DNA from 2 places in the Superficieibacter sp. HKU1 genome. Region 1 is predicted to be linked to the other one. Evidence: predicted binding sites of a transcription regulator. Region 1 holds the regulator's gene; the other holds the start of a gene.

Evidence for each region. Region 1 encodes CRP, which controls carbon source genes, mostly activating them, when cyclic AMP is high. Its sites were predicted from a motif close to ATGTGANNNNNNTCACAT; they were not measured.
Region 2: P0H77_RS11260 (sugar transporter) is a predicted target of CRP. The motif match lies at 2,638-2,655, and genes of this name have one in related genera.

Annotation. Positions count from the first base shown of each region.
Region 1 is NZ_CP119754.1:472,769-481,004, forward strand. It holds gene P0H77_RS02210 (aspartate aminotransferase family protein) at 1-970, shown strand, start outside; gene P0H77_RS02215 (YccS/YhfK family putative transporter) at 960-3,047, opposite strand; gene crp (cAMP-activated global transcriptional regulator CRP) at 3,090-3,722, opposite strand; gene P0H77_RS02225 (OsmC family protein) at 4,030-4,434, shown strand; gene P0H77_RS02230 (phosphoribulokinase) at 4,621-5,490, opposite strand; gene P0H77_RS02235 (YheU family protein) at 5,517-5,735, opposite strand; gene P0H77_RS02240 (hydrolase) at 5,737-6,753, opposite strand; gene P0H77_RS02245 (NUDIX hydrolase) at 6,835-7,554, opposite strand; gene prs (ribose-phosphate diphosphokinase) at 7,753-8,236, shown strand, end outside.
Region 2 is NZ_CP119754.1:2,352,560-2,360,795, reverse strand. It holds gene marB (multiple antibiotic resistance protein MarB) at 47-265, opposite strand; gene marA (MDR efflux pump AcrAB transcriptional activator MarA) at 296-679, opposite strand; gene marR (multiple antibiotic resistance transcriptional regulator MarR) at 697-1,131, opposite strand; gene P0H77_RS11260 (sugar transporter) at 1,372-2,562, opposite strand; gene P0H77_RS11255 (PhzF family phenazine biosynthesis protein) at 2,762-3,550, shown strand; gene P0H77_RS11250 (L-lactate dehydrogenase) at 3,596-4,540, opposite strand; gene P0H77_RS11245 (LysR family transcriptional regulator) at 4,628-5,503, opposite strand; gene sad (succinate-semialdehyde dehydrogenase) at 5,610-6,995, shown strand; gene P0H77_RS11235 (methyl-accepting chemotaxis protein) at 7,075-8,236, shown strand, end outside.

The DNA.
Region 1 (8,236 bases):
GCCTGCGCTGCGTCTCGGACGTAAGATTGTCGATGCCACCTTTGCCGAGCGCGTAGTGTTTATGAACTCCGGCACGGAAGCGAACGAGACCGCCTTTAAGCTGGCGCGTCATTATGCCTGCGTGCGCCACAGTCCGTTCAAAAGCAAAATCATTGCCTTTCATAACGCCTTTCACGGTCGCTCGCTGTTTACCGTCTCCGTCGGTGGACAGCCGAAATACTCCGACGGCTTTGGACCAAAACCGGCGGATATTATTCACGTGCCATTTAACGATCTGCATGCGGTAAAAGCGGTGATGGACGATCACACCTGCGCCGTGGTCGTTGAGCCAATCCAGGGCGAAGGCGGCGTGACGGCAGCGACGCCGGAATTTCTGCAAGGCCTGCGCGACCTGTGCGATCAACATCAGGCGCTGCTGGTATTTGACGAAGTGCAGTGCGGGATGGGCCGTACCGGCGATCTGTTTGCCTATATGCACTATGGCGTCACGCCGGATATTCTTACCAGCGCCAAAGCGCTGGGCGGCGGCTTCCCGATCAGCGCCATGCTGACCACTCACGAGATTGCCAGCGCTTTTCACGCCGGATCGCACGGTTCGACCTACGGCGGCAACCCGCTGGCCTGCGCCGTGGCAGGTGCGGCGTTCGATATCATCAATACGCCGGAGGTTCTTAACGGCGTGAACGCTAAGCGCCAGCGGTTTGTTGAGCATTTGCAGCAAATGAATGAGAAATACGCGCTGTTCAGCGATATTCGCGGAATGGGGCTATTGATCGGTGCCGAGCTGAAACCGCAATTTAAAGGCCGGGCGCGGGATTTCCTGTACGCCGCCGCAGACGAAGGCGTGATGGTGCTTAACGCCGGACCTGACGTTATGCGCTTCGCCCCGTCGCTGGTGGTGGATGAGGCCGATATTGACGAAGGGATGCAACGTTTTGCGCAGGCGGTAGAGCACCTCGTTAACGCTTAGCGCCGCTGGACGCTCTGCTCAGCCAGATCCCGTGATGCGGGCGCTGACGCCATGCGACTGAAGAGATAGTATGCATGGTGTTCAGATGCCCGAGTATGCGCTCAAGATGCCGTTCCACGGTGCTGAGCGGGCCTTGCGGCGCGCCCTCCGGTGCTTCCAGAATGTTTACATTCCCTGCGCTTCCCGACCCTTCCGAATCAAGACGCTGCTGGCAGCGTTGAATGGCAATTTCACAGGATTGCAGATAGCGTTCCGCCAGATCCGGCGTCAGCATATTATGCTCGCGAGCAAGCGTCGTCATCGCGTTAATATGCTCGACGATAAACTGGCTGTGGGTGACCCAGAGTTTCATGTCGGCCAGATACTGCGTATTAAAACCCGGCTCCTGCATCGCCTGGTTCAGTGAGTTAAATAAGGTATTGTGCGCCTGATTTACCCGCATCCGCTGATACGCGAGCGTGGGTGCCTGCGGATCGTTGCTTAAAATCAGACGCAGCGCCTCCTGATCCGCTTCCAGCGCACCGTGGGCATTCTGCCGCAGCAGGCCGCTTTGCCACTGTGGCCACAGCCAGACCATTCCGCCAAAGGCGATCAGGCAGCCCAGCGCGGTATCGATCATCCGCGGCAGAATAAACTGTTCACCGTTGAGGTTAATAAGCTGAAGGGTATACACGGCGGTGACGGTAAAACCAATCATCGCCCAGCCGTAATTTTTTCGCAGGATCAAATAGCTGGCAATGGTAATCACCAGCATCGCGCAGAGGGTAAAACCATCCGGCACCTTAAAGTGCAGGGTCGCGCCCGCAATCACCAGCCCGACCAGCGTGCCCAGCGTTCGGTGCAGGATCCGCACTCGCGTCGCACCATAGCCGTTTTGCGTCACGAACATAATGGTCATTAAGATCCAGTAGGGCTTGGGCAGATGCAGCACGCTTCCTGCCAGGCTGGCGATGCTGAGCATCACGCTAAGACGGGCCGACGTACGCAGCGCGGGAGATTTCAGTGATAAATAGTTTTTGAGCGCCGACCACAAGGGCAGACGACGCTGACGATCGGCCATTAAATCGCGCGGATAAAGCGGACGCAGCGTTTTCAGCACGCGGGCGATGCGGCTAAAGTGCCAGGCGCAAAACTGGCCGACGGGATTATCCGGATTCTGCCGGGCGATTTTCTCCAGCGCGCCAATTTGTTTCTCCATATTGAAGCGCCCGGAATAGTGGTGATAAAGGATGTCATCCGCCATCACGCGCAGGCGAGCAGACACGGTCTGCGCATTCCAGCGGATCACCGCTTCCGCGTGGCTTTGCTCCACCAGCTTTTGCACCTCTTCCGGCTGGTGCAGGCTGACGGAGATATGCTCCTGTAAATCCAGCGCCATCTGGAACATCCAGCGCAGCCGCCGGTAGTTATGATGCTTTTTCTCCGACAACATATAGAGCTGCTGATAGCACTGGGTAATGAGATCCACCGTTTTTTGCTGACGCGCCAGCAATGGCGGCAGCGCTTTTTCCGGATCGGCGTGCTGGGTCAGCATGCTGTATTTAGTCTCGCAGTAGTCCGCCAGCTGTCGGTAAAGCAGGCTTAGCGATTCGCGCAGCGGCTGTTCGCGCCACAGCCAGAACCAGAACCAGTTAAACAGGCCATACCAGACCGTACCGGTCGCATACAGGAGCATTGGCTCCCACACCGGCACTGAACCCGCCAGGCTCAGGGTGAAGATAGCGGCAATTAACGAAGCGGGAAGCAGGCGTGCATGAAGAGGGCTGATCTCCGCCGTAACGCCGAGTATCAGCGCCAGCGCGGTCAGGACCAGCGGCAGCGGCGCACCCTGCGCCAGCAGAAGCTGAACGGCAAGGCTACTGCCAGCAAACAGCGAACCGCCAATAATCAGACGTTTAAAAAAACGCTTATGCGGTGTATCAAGACCGGCAATATTGCAGCAGGCGGGAACCAGGGAAAATAGCAGACCGTACTGGAGGTGGCCGATAATCAGACCTGTAGCCACGGGCAAACACAACACCAGCGTTTGACGTAGTGCGTAGTTCACTTCCGGGTGATAGATAAGCCTGCGCCACATAGAATTTATCGGCGCATTGCAGTGAATGCGCCGGGGTCGAGCTTAGCGAGTGCCGTAGACGACGATAGTTTTACCGTGCGCGGAGATCAGGCTCTGGTCTTCCAGCATTTTGAGGATGCGGCCCACCGTTTCACGAGAGCAACCGACGATCTGGCCGATCTCCTGACGGGTGATTTTGATCTGCATACCATCCGGGTGGGTCATGGCGTCCGGCTGTTTCGCCAGGTTAAGCAGCGTCTGCGCAATACGACCGGTGACGTCGAGGAAAGCAAGGTTGCCCACTTTTTCGGACGTCACCTGTAAACGGCGTGCCATCTGTGCGGAAAGGCGCATCAGGATATCCGGATTCACCTGGATCAGCTGACGGAATTTTTTGTAGGAGATTTCCGCGACTTCACAGGCGGTTTTTGCACGCACCCAGGCGCTACGTTCCTGGCCCTCTTCGAATAGGCCCAGTTCACCGATAAAATCGCCCTGGTTGAGATAAGAAAGGATCATCTCTTTCCCTTCCTCGTCTTTAATCAGCACTGCCACGGAGCCTTTGACGATGTAATACAGCGTCTCCGCTTTTTCACCCTGGTGAATCAGCGTGCTCTTTGAAGGGTACTTATGTATGTGGCAATGAGACAAGAACCATTCGAGAGTCGGGTCTGTTTGCGGTTTGCCAAGCACCATGCGCGGTTATCCTCTGTTATAAGCTATCTCCGGCGGCTAAACGACGTTGCCTCCGGGGTTGCAATCGTTTTCTTCCCGCTGACGGGAAGTTGACTGTCGGTATGCTCCGCAGTCGTTAATCTGATGTCCTTTGCATCTATGTATGCGCAAAGTCAATGTATCACTGTAGCATCCCGTCTGTTTTAGCATAGCTTTTGCCGCCTGTCTCCTGGTGTCTCGCTTCAGCATGACGCAGGTCGCCTTCCGTTGCGAGAATTGTTATGTGCGCGTAATCTGTGAAGAAAATGGCGACACTGGAGTGGATATTATGCAAGCGCGAGTGAAATGGGTTGAAGGGTTAACGTTTCTGGGTGAGTCGGCTTCCGGGCACCAGATTTTGATGGACGGTAACTCCGGTGATAAAGCGCCCAGCCCGATGGAAATGGTGCTGATGGCCGCGGGAGGATGCAGCGCAATCGACGTGGTGTCGATCCTGCAAAAAGGGCGTCAGGCGGTGACAAACTGTGAGGTTAAACTGACGTCTGAACGCCGTGAAGAGGCCCCTCGTTTATTTACCCATATCAATTTGCACTTTATGGTTACGGGGCAGGATCTGAAAGAGAGCGCCGTCGCCCGCGCGGTCGATCTTTCTGCGGAGAAATATTGCTCTGTGGCGTTGATGCTGGGTAAAGCGGTGAATATTACCCATTCGTATGAGGTAGTCGCAGGGTAGGGTTAACGTCCACCGTGTTACCATGTTGCCCGCGTTTGCGGTGTATCGCAGGCAACCGCATCGTTGTTATGCCGGGTGGCGGCTTCGCCTTACCCGGCCTACGAAAACCATCAATATCAATACGTTAATCGCAATTCACAGGCCCGTGCAAGCGCAGCGCCGCCGGGCAAAGGGCACGCCCTCTCGTTATTCTATTTTTTTGCCTTCCATCAGCCGCTGCACCAGCGGCAGCATAATCAGCTCCATCGCCAGCCCCATTTTTCCGCCGGGCACCACCAGGGTATTGATATGGGAAATAAACGATCCCTGAAGCATCGCCAGCAGCCACGGGAAATCGATCCCTTCCAGATTGCGAAAATGAATAACGACAAAGCTTTCATCCAGCGACGGGATGCCTTTCGCGGCGAACGGGTTGGAGGTGTCGACGGTCGGCACCCGCTGAAAGTTAATATGCGTGCGCGAAAACTGCGGCGTAATGAAGTTAATGTAATCCTCCATTGAACGCACCACCGAGTCCATCACCGCCTCGCGGGAGTGTCCGCGTTCGCTGGTATCGCGAATGAGCTTCTGGATCCATTCGAGGTTAACAATCGGCACCACGCCCACCAGCAAATCGACATGGCGTGCGACATCGTGCTGCGGGGTGACCACGCCGCCGTGCAATCCCTCGTAAAACAGCACGTCGGTCGGTTCCGGCAGCGGTTGCCATGGGGTAAACGTGCCCGGTATCTGGTTCCACGGCACGGCTTCGTCATAGGTATGCAGATACTTTCGCGCCTGGCCTGTACCGGAATGACCATATTCAATAAACGTGTGTTCCAGCAGGCCAAAGTCGTTGGCTTCGGGGCCGAAATAGCTGATATGCCGACCCAGATCGCGCGCCTTACGGATCGCCATGTCCATTTCCGGGCGGGTATAGCGATGAAAACTATCCCCTTCGACTTCCGCCGCATGCAGGTTGAGCTGGGAAAAAATCTTACGGAAGGCGAGACTGGTGGTAGTGGTTCCCGCACCGCTGGAACCCGTTACCGCAATCACCGGATGTTTGGCAGACATAGCAACTCCCTGAGTAATCAGTAAAATTAGTCGCGGAACTGCTTGCGAGGCATGATGTTGACCGTCTCATGCAGTTCAGACCACACCAGCACGGCATCGCCCGTTTTAAGCTGATGTTTAACGTCGGCGACTTTTTGCTCGAGCGAACGCTCATGTTCACCATAATCAGTGCCTTCACGCAAGACAAAGCTTTCGATCAGGCTATCGAGGGTTTCAGGCGCGAGATCCTGCCAGGGAATAATCATATTAGGCTCCGAGGTAAGTTGTCAGCCAGTCGGGAATGCGTTTTTCCAGCCACATTTGCGGACGCCGCAGCGTGCCGCCCACAAATCCGACGTGCCCGCCATGCTCGGTGAGCTGATACTCTACCTGTGGCGGTAAGGTGTCGGGATCGGGAATAACGTGATGATCCATAAACGGATCGTCTTTAGCATGGATGATCAGCGTCGGTTTGGCGATCTGATTGAGCAACGGCATCGCGCTGCACTGCCGATAATAGTCGATAGCATCGGCAAAACCATGAATACGGGCGGTGATCAAATCGTCAAACTCACGCAGGCGGCGGACCTGCTTGAGCTGGGCCAGTTCAATGGGTAGCGTGCCGGGGTACGCCTTCAGTTTGCGGGTCGCATTCCCTTTCAGCAGGTTGAGCAGATAGCGCTGATAGACGCGGGAAAAGCCTTTCTCCATGTGATAACTGCACGCTTCCAGCACAAAGGGGGCGGAGACAATCGCCGCCGCGTCGAGCGGTGCGTTGCCGCCTTCTTTTGCCAGCAGGCACGCCAGCATGTTACCCCCCAGCGAGTACCCCACCGCTGCGGTGGGGACGTTGCCGAACTCGCGCTGCAGCCAGTGTAAAAACCAGGTGCCGTCCTCGGTTTCTCCTGAGTGATAGATACGGTTCAGACGATTTGGCTCACCGCTACAGCCGCGGAAATGCATGACGACGCCAAGCCAGCCGCGCGCTTTCGCCGCGTGGATCAACCCATGCGCGTAGGGGCTGTGCAGGCTGCCCTCCAGCCCGTGAAAAACCACCAGCCGGGGCTTATGCCTGGCCTGCTGCGGATCTTCACTCCAGGCCAGATCGACGAAATCACCGTCCGGCAAGTCGAGCCGTTGCCATACCGGTGTGAACTGCACCCGGCGACGCAGCAGGCGCGGCAGCATAGTCTGCAGATGCGGATTCCGCGCCCCGGGCATGGGGTGAAAAGTGTACGTATCGTCTTGCCCGACGAGCGATTGTTCAGATGAAATTTGAGCCATGACAGAGGATAGTTTAAGGAAATTGCGCCGTACTATAACCCGTAATTATTAGTACGGTTTATGCATTTAACGTGGTAGTCATTATTCAGCCAGCAAATTGCGGGAAAAAAGATGAATATCCACGCCGGGCTTGCGCCGCCACAATCGGGCTTTACGCGCGCCAGTGGCGATGCTCTCGCCGGTTTCCTCCAGCATACCGGACGCTTCAATACGGCGGATCAGACTTTTGCGCTGGATTGGCTGTCCGAGAATGATCTCCGTGGCTTCCTGGAGCTGCGCATGCGTAAAGTGTTCAGGCAAACAGTAGACGGGAAGCAGCGAATACATGGTCTTCTGCCGCAGGCGATGCAGGCCCGCCTGTACAATCGCGGCATGATCGAACGCCAGTTGATAGCGGGAAAGCGCCTGCACCGGGATCCACTTCGCATCGCTGACGGTCTCAATATGCGGCGCGCAGTCCACCCAGGATATCAGCGCAAACCAGCTTACCGTCAGGCTCCAGCCGCGCGGGTCGCGATCCGGGCCGGAAAAAGTATCGAGTTGTTCCAGCCACGATGGCGACACCCCCGTTTTTTCCGTCAGCTTGCGCAGCGCGGTATCCCGCGTGGAGGCATCGCCAGCGATATCAATAAAGCCTCCCGGTAACCCCCAGCAGCCCAGTTGCGGCTGGCTGGCTCGCTCAACCAGCAGCACGCAAAGTTCGCTCTGATGAAGGGTAAAAAGCACGCTATCGACCGTTACCAGCGGCGATGGAAAACGGCTGGCGTCGTAATTTTTCAGGTATTCCGCTTCTGTCGTCATTTGTCGTGGCCGTTCACCGTGGCAGGGAAAACCCAGTTTACCAGCCCAGGCCAGCACAAAACACACGCTTTTTTTATTTCTGTTATCAGGCAATTAACGTTATTTTGCTTTTTGTTCAAAAAATAACTTGCATAATATGTGTCTTAGGGACATTATTAAATTGTCGCAGGGACATTAATGAATTGAGAGGGCAAAGAAATGGAAAAACGGTTGCAGTTATTCATTGATAATCAAGAGATTGCCTTAACAACCGGCATTTTCCCAGACGGAGCGGTATGGCTGAAGGTGACAGGCAAACTGCCAGAAAGCGCGCAGCTGATGCGTGTTCGTGCCGCCGCCATGCGTGATATGAATGATTTCATGTTGCTGGCTCAATTGGTTGATGCCGTATGCCATGTTACCGATGTGCTGGTCAGCCACCTTGAGCTTCCGTGGCTCCCGTGGGCCCGTCAGGACCGTCATATGGTGGCGGGCGACAGCTTTGCCCTGAAGGTTTTTGCCCGTCAACTCAATACTCTGGGCTTCGATAAAGTTAAGGTGCTCGACCCGCACAGCGATGCGGCGGGGGCAGCGATTGATAATTTTGTCGCTATCCCGCAGGAAGTCTGCCTGCTGCACAGTCCCACGCTGGCACGTCAGTTTCAGCAGCAGGCGTTAATGCTGGTTGCCCCGGATGCGGGCG
Region 2 (8,236 bases), 1.9 Mb from region 1:
GCAGATCGGGCGGCAAAAAAAGCCCCGCCTGGGCGGGGCAAACGAATCACAGGCTGTGCTGATTATAATAAGGCACACCCAGTGCGTCGGATTTGTCACTTCCTGTGCCCATATGATTAAAATCAAACGGAGACTGGTCATACGCGGAAGGAATCGTTAACGTCGCGCGGGCGCTGCCTTCAGCAGGGTGACGAGGTTGCTCCGCAAAGCTCTGACCGGCGGTCAGCATCGCTAATGCAAAAGTAGCGGAGACGAGCAGTTTCATGATTTCCTCGATACGTCTTAAAACAGGCGATTAGTGATTACAGTGATTTAACGGTTGCAGATAGCGCGCTTCACCCGGCATATCCATGATCCGGTATTTGTGCGGCGGCACGTCGAAATAGTTCTTGAACGTTCGGGTCAGGGTTTGCTGCGATTCAAAACCGTAACGCTCGGCCAGATACAGGATCGGCTCGTTGCTTTGCTTCAGCTTCTGGGCGATTTCCGTCAGCTTACGGGTGCGAATATATTGACCCAGCGAGTGTCCGGTTTCTTTTTTAAACATTCTTTGCAGGTGCCATTTTGAGTAGCCGGAGCGTTCTGACACTTTTTCCAGTGACAGCGGCGTCTCCAGGTTGTCTTCAATCCAGTCCAAAATGCTATGGATGGTAATGGCGTCAGTATTACGTCTGGACATCGTCTTACCTCTTATGTTTACGGCAGCACTTTCTTGAGCAGGTATTCAAGAGTAGCCACTTCGTCCGCCGATAAGTTTTTTGTTAGTTCCTGATGCAGATCTTGCCCAACAAGCTGATGACATTGCTCACAAATGGTGGTGCCTTCCGGCGTCAGTCGTACCAGGACGCCGCGTTTGTCATTGGGATTTGGCAAGCGCTCAACCCAGCCTTTACAGACCAGTCTGTCGAGCATACGGGTCAGGGCACCCAGGTCGACCGACAGCACTTTTTTCAGCTCGACAGGGGTGACGCACACTTCGCAGCGAATAGAGCAAAGCACTTTGAACTGTGTGGCGGTAATGTCCTGCGGCGAAAGATAATCGTTGAGCAAACGGTCTTTTTTTTGGTTAACCATGTGGATCAAACGTCCCAGCGGAATGATTTCGTTAAACAGATCCCCTGAACTTTTCACAATGGTTGCCCCGGCAAGTATATTAGTTGCGGAGGATATTATTGCCCAGGCAAACATAAGTCAACTGAATGAATTGATTCATGCCACGATTTGCTAAAAACCCGGTTAATCCCGTGCCAGCTATAGGGTTTTAATGTTGAGTGAAGGGAGGTTGCAGACATGAGTAAGGATGAAAAAGAGACGCTATTATTCATTGAAATGATGATTTGGGGCCGGCAGACGGCCCCGGTGAATCTGCGATTATTGCGTTTGTTCTTCCAGTGAAATCGGCCAGCGGCGGAAAATAATGATCGCCCAGATCAGCGCGGCCAGTGCCGGCACCGCACCGACATAGCCGATGGCCGCCATCGAAAAATGGCTGCTTACCTGACTGCCCACCAGCGCACCGGCACCGATACCGATATTAAAAATGCCCGAGAACAGCGACATGGCGACATCGGTAGCATCCGGCGCCAGCGCCAGCACTTTCACCTGCATTCCAAGCCCGATAATCATAATTGCCACGCCCCAGAACACGCTCAGAATAGCCAGATGGTTTTCATTTTGTGCCGACGGAACCAGTAAGAGCAGGCAAACAAATAGCAGGCCGATAGCACCTGAAATCAGGGCCGACGCGTGCAGGTTGCCCAGCTTGCCGAACAGCAGGCTTCCGAGAATGCCGGAGCCTCCAAGGATCAGCAGCAGGACGGTAGCAAAATTTCCGCTCAGCCCGGCGACGGTTTGCACAAAAGGCTCAATGTAGCTGTACGCCGTGTAATGCGCGGTCACGACCACCACCGTTAACAGGTAGATGCTCATCAGCGCCGGACGACGGAACAGCAGCGGCAGGCTTTTAAGTGATCCTGAATGCTCGCTGGGCAATTTTGGCAGCAGTTTGATCAGGCAGAGCAGGGTGACCAGCGCGCCGGTTCCGATGGCAAAAAAGGTGGTGCGCCAGCCAAAATACTGGCCCACTATGCGGCCAATCGGAATACCCAACACCATCGCCAGCGCGGTCCCGGTCGCGATCAGACTCAGCGCCTGCGCCCGCTTTCCTGCCGGAGCAAGGCGAATAGCCAGCGAGGCGGTTATCGACCAGAATACCGCATGTGCAAACGCAATCCCGATACGGCTGATAATCAGGGTGGTGAAGTTCCACGCCAGAAAAGATAAAACGTGGCTGGCGATGAACAGGACGAATAAGCCAATAAGCAATTTACGTCGCTCCATCTGGCTGGTCAGCAGCATAAACGGCAGCGACATCAGGGCAACAACCCACGCGTAGATCGTCAGCATAATACCGACCTGGGCGGTCTCCATGCCGAAGCTCTGCGCAATATCGGACAGCAAACCCACCGGTACGAATTCCGTGGTATTAAAGATGAACGCGGCAATGGCAAGCGTAACCACCCGCAGCCACGCCACTTTGCGTGAAACAGTATTCGTTGTCATAGAGATAATCTGGGTTGGTTGTACAGAAGAAGAGGAGATGATCTTAAAGCTATCGCTGACGCAAATACAACCATTTTGTGACGCAGATCTCAATTTAACCCGTCAAAAATTAAAGGCTGGATATAGTCTGGATTAACGCTGGTGCGATCGGGGGACTCTGTGTCAGCGTAGTGACGAGATAACAATAAGAGGAAAGTTCATGCAGTTAATTGATTATTATATGGTCGATGCGTTCAGCGATCGCACTTTTGGCGGGAATGCCGCTGCCGTCTGCCCGTTGACTGACTGGTTGCCGGATGAGGTCATGCTCAGGATGGCGCAGCAGCATAATCAGTCTGAGACGGCGTTTTTTGTTGCGCAGAATGACCGATTTTCTCTGCGCTGGTTTACTACCCGCAATGAAGTCAATTTATGCGGCCATGCTACGCTTGCTGCGGCGCATGTGATCTTCAATCACCGGGGCTATACCCAACCTGCGATTATGTTCGATACCGCTTCCGGCACCCTGACGGTCAGTCGTAATGATGACTGGCTGACTCTGGATTTTCCGGCGGATCGCACCGAACCACAAACCCCGCCAGCCTCGTTGCTGCGCGCGCTGGGTATTACGTCATACCAGGCGGCGCATAAAGGCCGTGCATGGTTGATCGAACTGGCCGATCGCCAGCAGGTTGACGCGGTTAAACCTGACATTGCCGCGATGGTGCCGGGCGAGCACAAAGTCACTATTACCGCGCCGGGAGGTAATGAGTATGATTTCGTCAGCCGCTTTTTCTCCCCTGGCGAGGCAGTATGGGAAGATCCGGTGACCGGCTCGGCCCACACGATGTTAATCCCTTACTGGGCGCAGAAGCTGAACAAAAACCGCATGTTTGCCCGCCAGGTATCAGCCCGTGGCGGCGATATTCGTTGCGAGCTAAAAGGCGACCGGGTTTTGATGAGCGGGCAGGCGAAAACCTATATTGTGGGCAAGCTGATGCTCGGGTAGGTCGCATCCTGCCAGCCGGCACAGGGGCTGGCAGGGCCATGATGATTAAGGCAGGCGGGCGATGTTCGCCTTGATTACGCTGGCCGAGTGGCGGAATTTTTCCAGCTCGTCATCGGCAAGATGTAACTCAATAACCTGCTGTACGCCGCTTTGCGCCAGCACGGCCGGCACGCCAATCGCGACATCGCTTACCCCATACTCGCCGTCCAGAATGCAGGAGATCGCCAGCGCGCGATGGCTTCCGGTAAAGATATTGCGACAAATTTCAGCAATAGTGCCGGCGATACCGTATTCTGTGCAGCCTTTACCGGCATAGATTTCGAAACCCAGTCTACGGACTTTCTCTGCCAGCAGCCCCCGGTCGAGCGTTTTGCCGGTATGCCGCTGATAAACATCGCTAATCGGTGAACCGTACACAGAAGAGTGTGACCAGACCGGGAACTGGGTGTCGCCATGCTCACCGAGGATAAAAGCATCAATACTTTGTGCGCCGATATCCAGCTCCTGTGCCAGCGTCCGGCGCAGGCGGGTGGTATCCAGCCAGACGCCGGTGCCGATGACCTGGCTTCGCGGCAGGCCGGACAGTTTCCATACCTGCCAGGTAATGATATCGCACGGGTTGGTGGCGATAAGGAAAATACCGCTAAAGCCGCCCGCCATCATTTGCGGGACGATACTCTTCACGATTTTTGCGGTGTTAGTCAGCTCATCAAGACGCGTCTGTCCTGGCTTCAGTGCGCCGCCAGATACGGTAATGACGGCGATATCGACATCCGCACAATCACTGACGTCGCGCGTGGAGAGGGTTACCATGCCGGGCATATAAGCGGCTGCATCGCTGAGATCCTGCACATGACCTTCGACCAGCGGCTTATTTAAATCGACTAAAATCAACTCTTCACAAATTGACTGATTCAACAGGGCATAGGCGGCAGACGCACCAACATTACCCGATCCGATAATCATCACTTTACGTGCTTTAGTGTTCATGGTTATCCGTTTAACGTGAAAACAAAAAAGTAACCTACTGCCGGAACCGGCATTAACGCAACCACCTGCGTTATCTATATGATAATCCTATGGCTGCGCTTCTGGTAACGTCTCTTTTACCATCTCTGTGAAGGCTTCCAGTGAACGCGTCATTCCGCCGCGACGCCATACCAGCCAGGTGGTCAGCCAGCGCCAGTTTTCTGCCAGCGGCCAGGCGGCTACCTGATGGCTACCCGGCATGGCTTCCAGCATTGAACGCGGGATCAACGCCAGGCCCGCGCCGGCAATCACGCAGGCCAGCATCCCATGATATGACTCCATCTCATGTATTCTGCCCGGTGTGGCCTGGTCGGCGTGAAACCAGTTCTCAAAATGGCGTCGGTACGAGCAGTTAGCGCGGAAGGCGTAAATATTGACGCCGTTAACGTCTCTGGCACGCGCGATGGGGGCGTGGCCGTCCGGGGCGACAATCATCATCTCCTCCTGATAAACCGGCATCCCCTCAAGCGTCGGGTGGACAACCGGACCGTCGACAAACGCCGCGCTCAGCGTGCCGGCCAGCACGCCATCCAGCATGGTTCCCGAGGGGCCGGTCGCCAGATCAAACTGGATTTTCGGGTAACGTTGAGTGTACTGCGCAAGCGTCGCCGGAATGCGCACGGCGGCGGTGCTTTCCAGTGAACCCAGCGAGAACAGCCCCTGCGGCTCATCACCGGCGATCACCCGGCGCGCCTCGTCCACCAGGTCGAGAATTTGCTGGCTGTAACGTAAAAAACTGTGCCCGGCGGGCGACAGACGCAAACGCTGATTCTCGCGAATAAACAGCTCGACGCCAAGATCGGCCTCCAGCTGGCGAATGCGGGTTGTCAGGTTTGACGGCACACGATGCACCTGCTGCGCCGCCTGGGTAATGCTGCCCGTCAGGGCCACCGCATTGAACATTTCAAGCTGGGTTAAATCCATGTTTTTCTCATTTTGTGAATAAGATGGTCATTATTATTCATTTTTAAGGAAGGTGTGAGTGTAGCAGAATAGCCTCCTGTTAAAATATTCGTTAAGAGAGAACGCCATGACGTCACCTGTAAATGAAGCTATTTCTGTCAATCCGGCCAACGGGCATACCATGGCTTCTTTGCCGTGGGCAACGCCCGAAGACGTGGAGAATGCCATTGAACAGGCATCGCAGGGCTACCGTCAGTGGCGGGGCAATACCGTTCACGATCGGGCGGAAAAACTGCGCGAGCTGGGTGCGGCTTTGCGTGGACGACGCGAAGAGATGGCCCAGTCGATCTGCCGTGAAATGGGCAAGCCTATTGTGCAGGCTCGCGCTGAGGTGGACAAATCCGCCGATTTGTGTGACTGGTACGCTGAGCATGGCCCGGCGATGCTGGCCACTGAATCAACCCAGGTTGCTGGTGGTCAGGCGGTCATTGAATACCGTCCGCTGGGGCCGGTGCTGGCGGTAATGCCGTGGAACTTTCCGCTCTGGCAGGTGCTGCGTGGCGCGGTGCCGATCCTGCTGGCGGGCAACAGCTATCTGTTAAAACACGCGCCCAACGTGTCAGGCTGTGCCGCGCTTATTCAACAGGCCTTTGATGAAGCGGGCATCGCGCCGGGCGTGTTTGGCTGGATTAATGCAACCAATGACGGCGTGACGCAGGCGATTAACGATCCGCGTATTGCCGCCGTCACCGTGACCGGCAGTGTGCGCGCGGGCAAAGCGATTGGCGCACAGGCAGGGGCCGCGCTGAAAAAATGCGTGCTCGAACTCGGCGGCTCGGACCCTTTTATTGTCCTTAATGATGCCGATCTGGATCTGGCAGTTCGTGCCGCCGTGGCCGGGCGCTATCAGAATACCGGGCAGGTTTGCGCGGCGGCCAAACGTTTTATTGTTGAAGCAGATATTGCACAGGCGTTTACTGACCGTTTTGTGGCAGCCGTGGCGCAGCTTAAAATGGGCGATCCTACCCTTGAGCACAACGATCTCGGTCCGATGGCGCGTTTTGATCTGCGCGATGAGCTACATCAGCAGGTATTAAATACGCTGGAGCAGGGCGCAACCTTATTACTGGGCGGCGAAAAAATGGCGGGCGAGGGTAATTATTATCCGGCGACGGTGCTGGGGAATGTTACCGCTGATATGACTGCCTTTCGGGAAGAACTGTTCGGCCCGGTGGCGGCCATCACCATCGCTCGCGATGCAGGACACGCGCTGGCGCTGGCCAACGATAGTGAGTTTGGCCTCTCTGCTACCGTTATGACGGCCAGTGAAGAAAAAGCGCGCTATTTTGCTGAAAATCTGGAGTGCGGCGGCGTGTTTATTAATGGCTTCAGCGCCAGTGATGCGCGCGTGGCTTTCGGCGGCGTGAAGAAAAGCGGGTTTGGCCGCGAACTGTCGCACTTTGGTCTGCGGGAATTCTGTAACGTTCAGACCGTGTGGAAAGATCGCCGCTAGCGTCTGTCACACTACTGTCATGGCATTGTCATTTTCATCTCCTACAATCGCGCGTAACCTGTTGTTATAGATGAAAATTATGAACTTAACTCAAATTCTTCGCCGCCATGCACAGCGTGTTATCCCCCGCCAGTTTGGTTTGCTGGCGGGAATGCTTTGTATCATCGGCCTTTTTTCGGCGCTGCAAATCTCATCCTCGCTGTTATTGTCGCATTCGCTGCAAAGCGCGCGGCAGAATGAACAGCGCAATCAGCAAACCCATCTCCAGCAGGTCAACGTCGATGAGGCGCGGGTAGCCCTGTTGACGGCCAGTGATTTACTGAACCGGGCTGGCGTCTGGTTTATGCAGGATCGTGATACCGGCTCGGTAGGGAGCTGGAACGGCTTGCTTGATGAGGCGCAAAACGCGCTGGCACATTCGCAAAAAGCCTGGCAGGCGTGGCAGGCACTCAATCCGCCCGGTGATGACGGTCTCATCAATAGTTACCAGCTATTTTATAGTGCCATCAAAGAACAGGCCGATGCGCTGGGGAAAAACCAGTCTATCGATGCTTTCTTTGCCGTGCCGGTGCAGGCCTTTCAGGCGGATTTTAACGAGAACTACGCCCGCTTTCAGCAAGCCAGTGAGCAGCGTGCGGGAGAAGGGCGTCAGGCGTTGATGACCAGTCTGGCGTCACTGCAAACGCTTTTTCTGCTCGCGCCAGCCCTGCTGTTGATTATTGCGGTGGCGGTCTGGACCGGCATGTCGCGCTGGGTGATTGTGCCGCTGCGACGGCTGATTGCGCATATCAATCGTCTGGCGGCGGGCGATCTCTCCGCGCCGCTGCCGCCGGTACGTCGATTCAACCGGGAGATTAATCAGCTCAGCCAGAGTATTGGTGAAATGCAAACAGGTCTTCAGCAGCTGGTGATCCAGGTCAATGATGCCACGGCCTCAATGGTAGGCAATATTCATCGTCTGGCGGAAGGGAATCAGGCGCTTTATCAGCAGTCGGTAAAGCAGACGCGGGAACTGGATGGCGTTACTACCCATATTGCCACGCTTGAATCACATGTAGAGGGCAATACCGGCTACGCACAGCAGGCAAGTCTGCGAGCGGACGAAGCGCGTCAGGTGGCGGCGGGCGGTGACCGGATGATGGAAACGGTCAATCAGTCGATGCGGGAAATCGTCGAGCGATCCGCTGAGATGCGTGGCATTGTGGCGATGATTGATAACGTTGCCTTCCAGACCAATATTC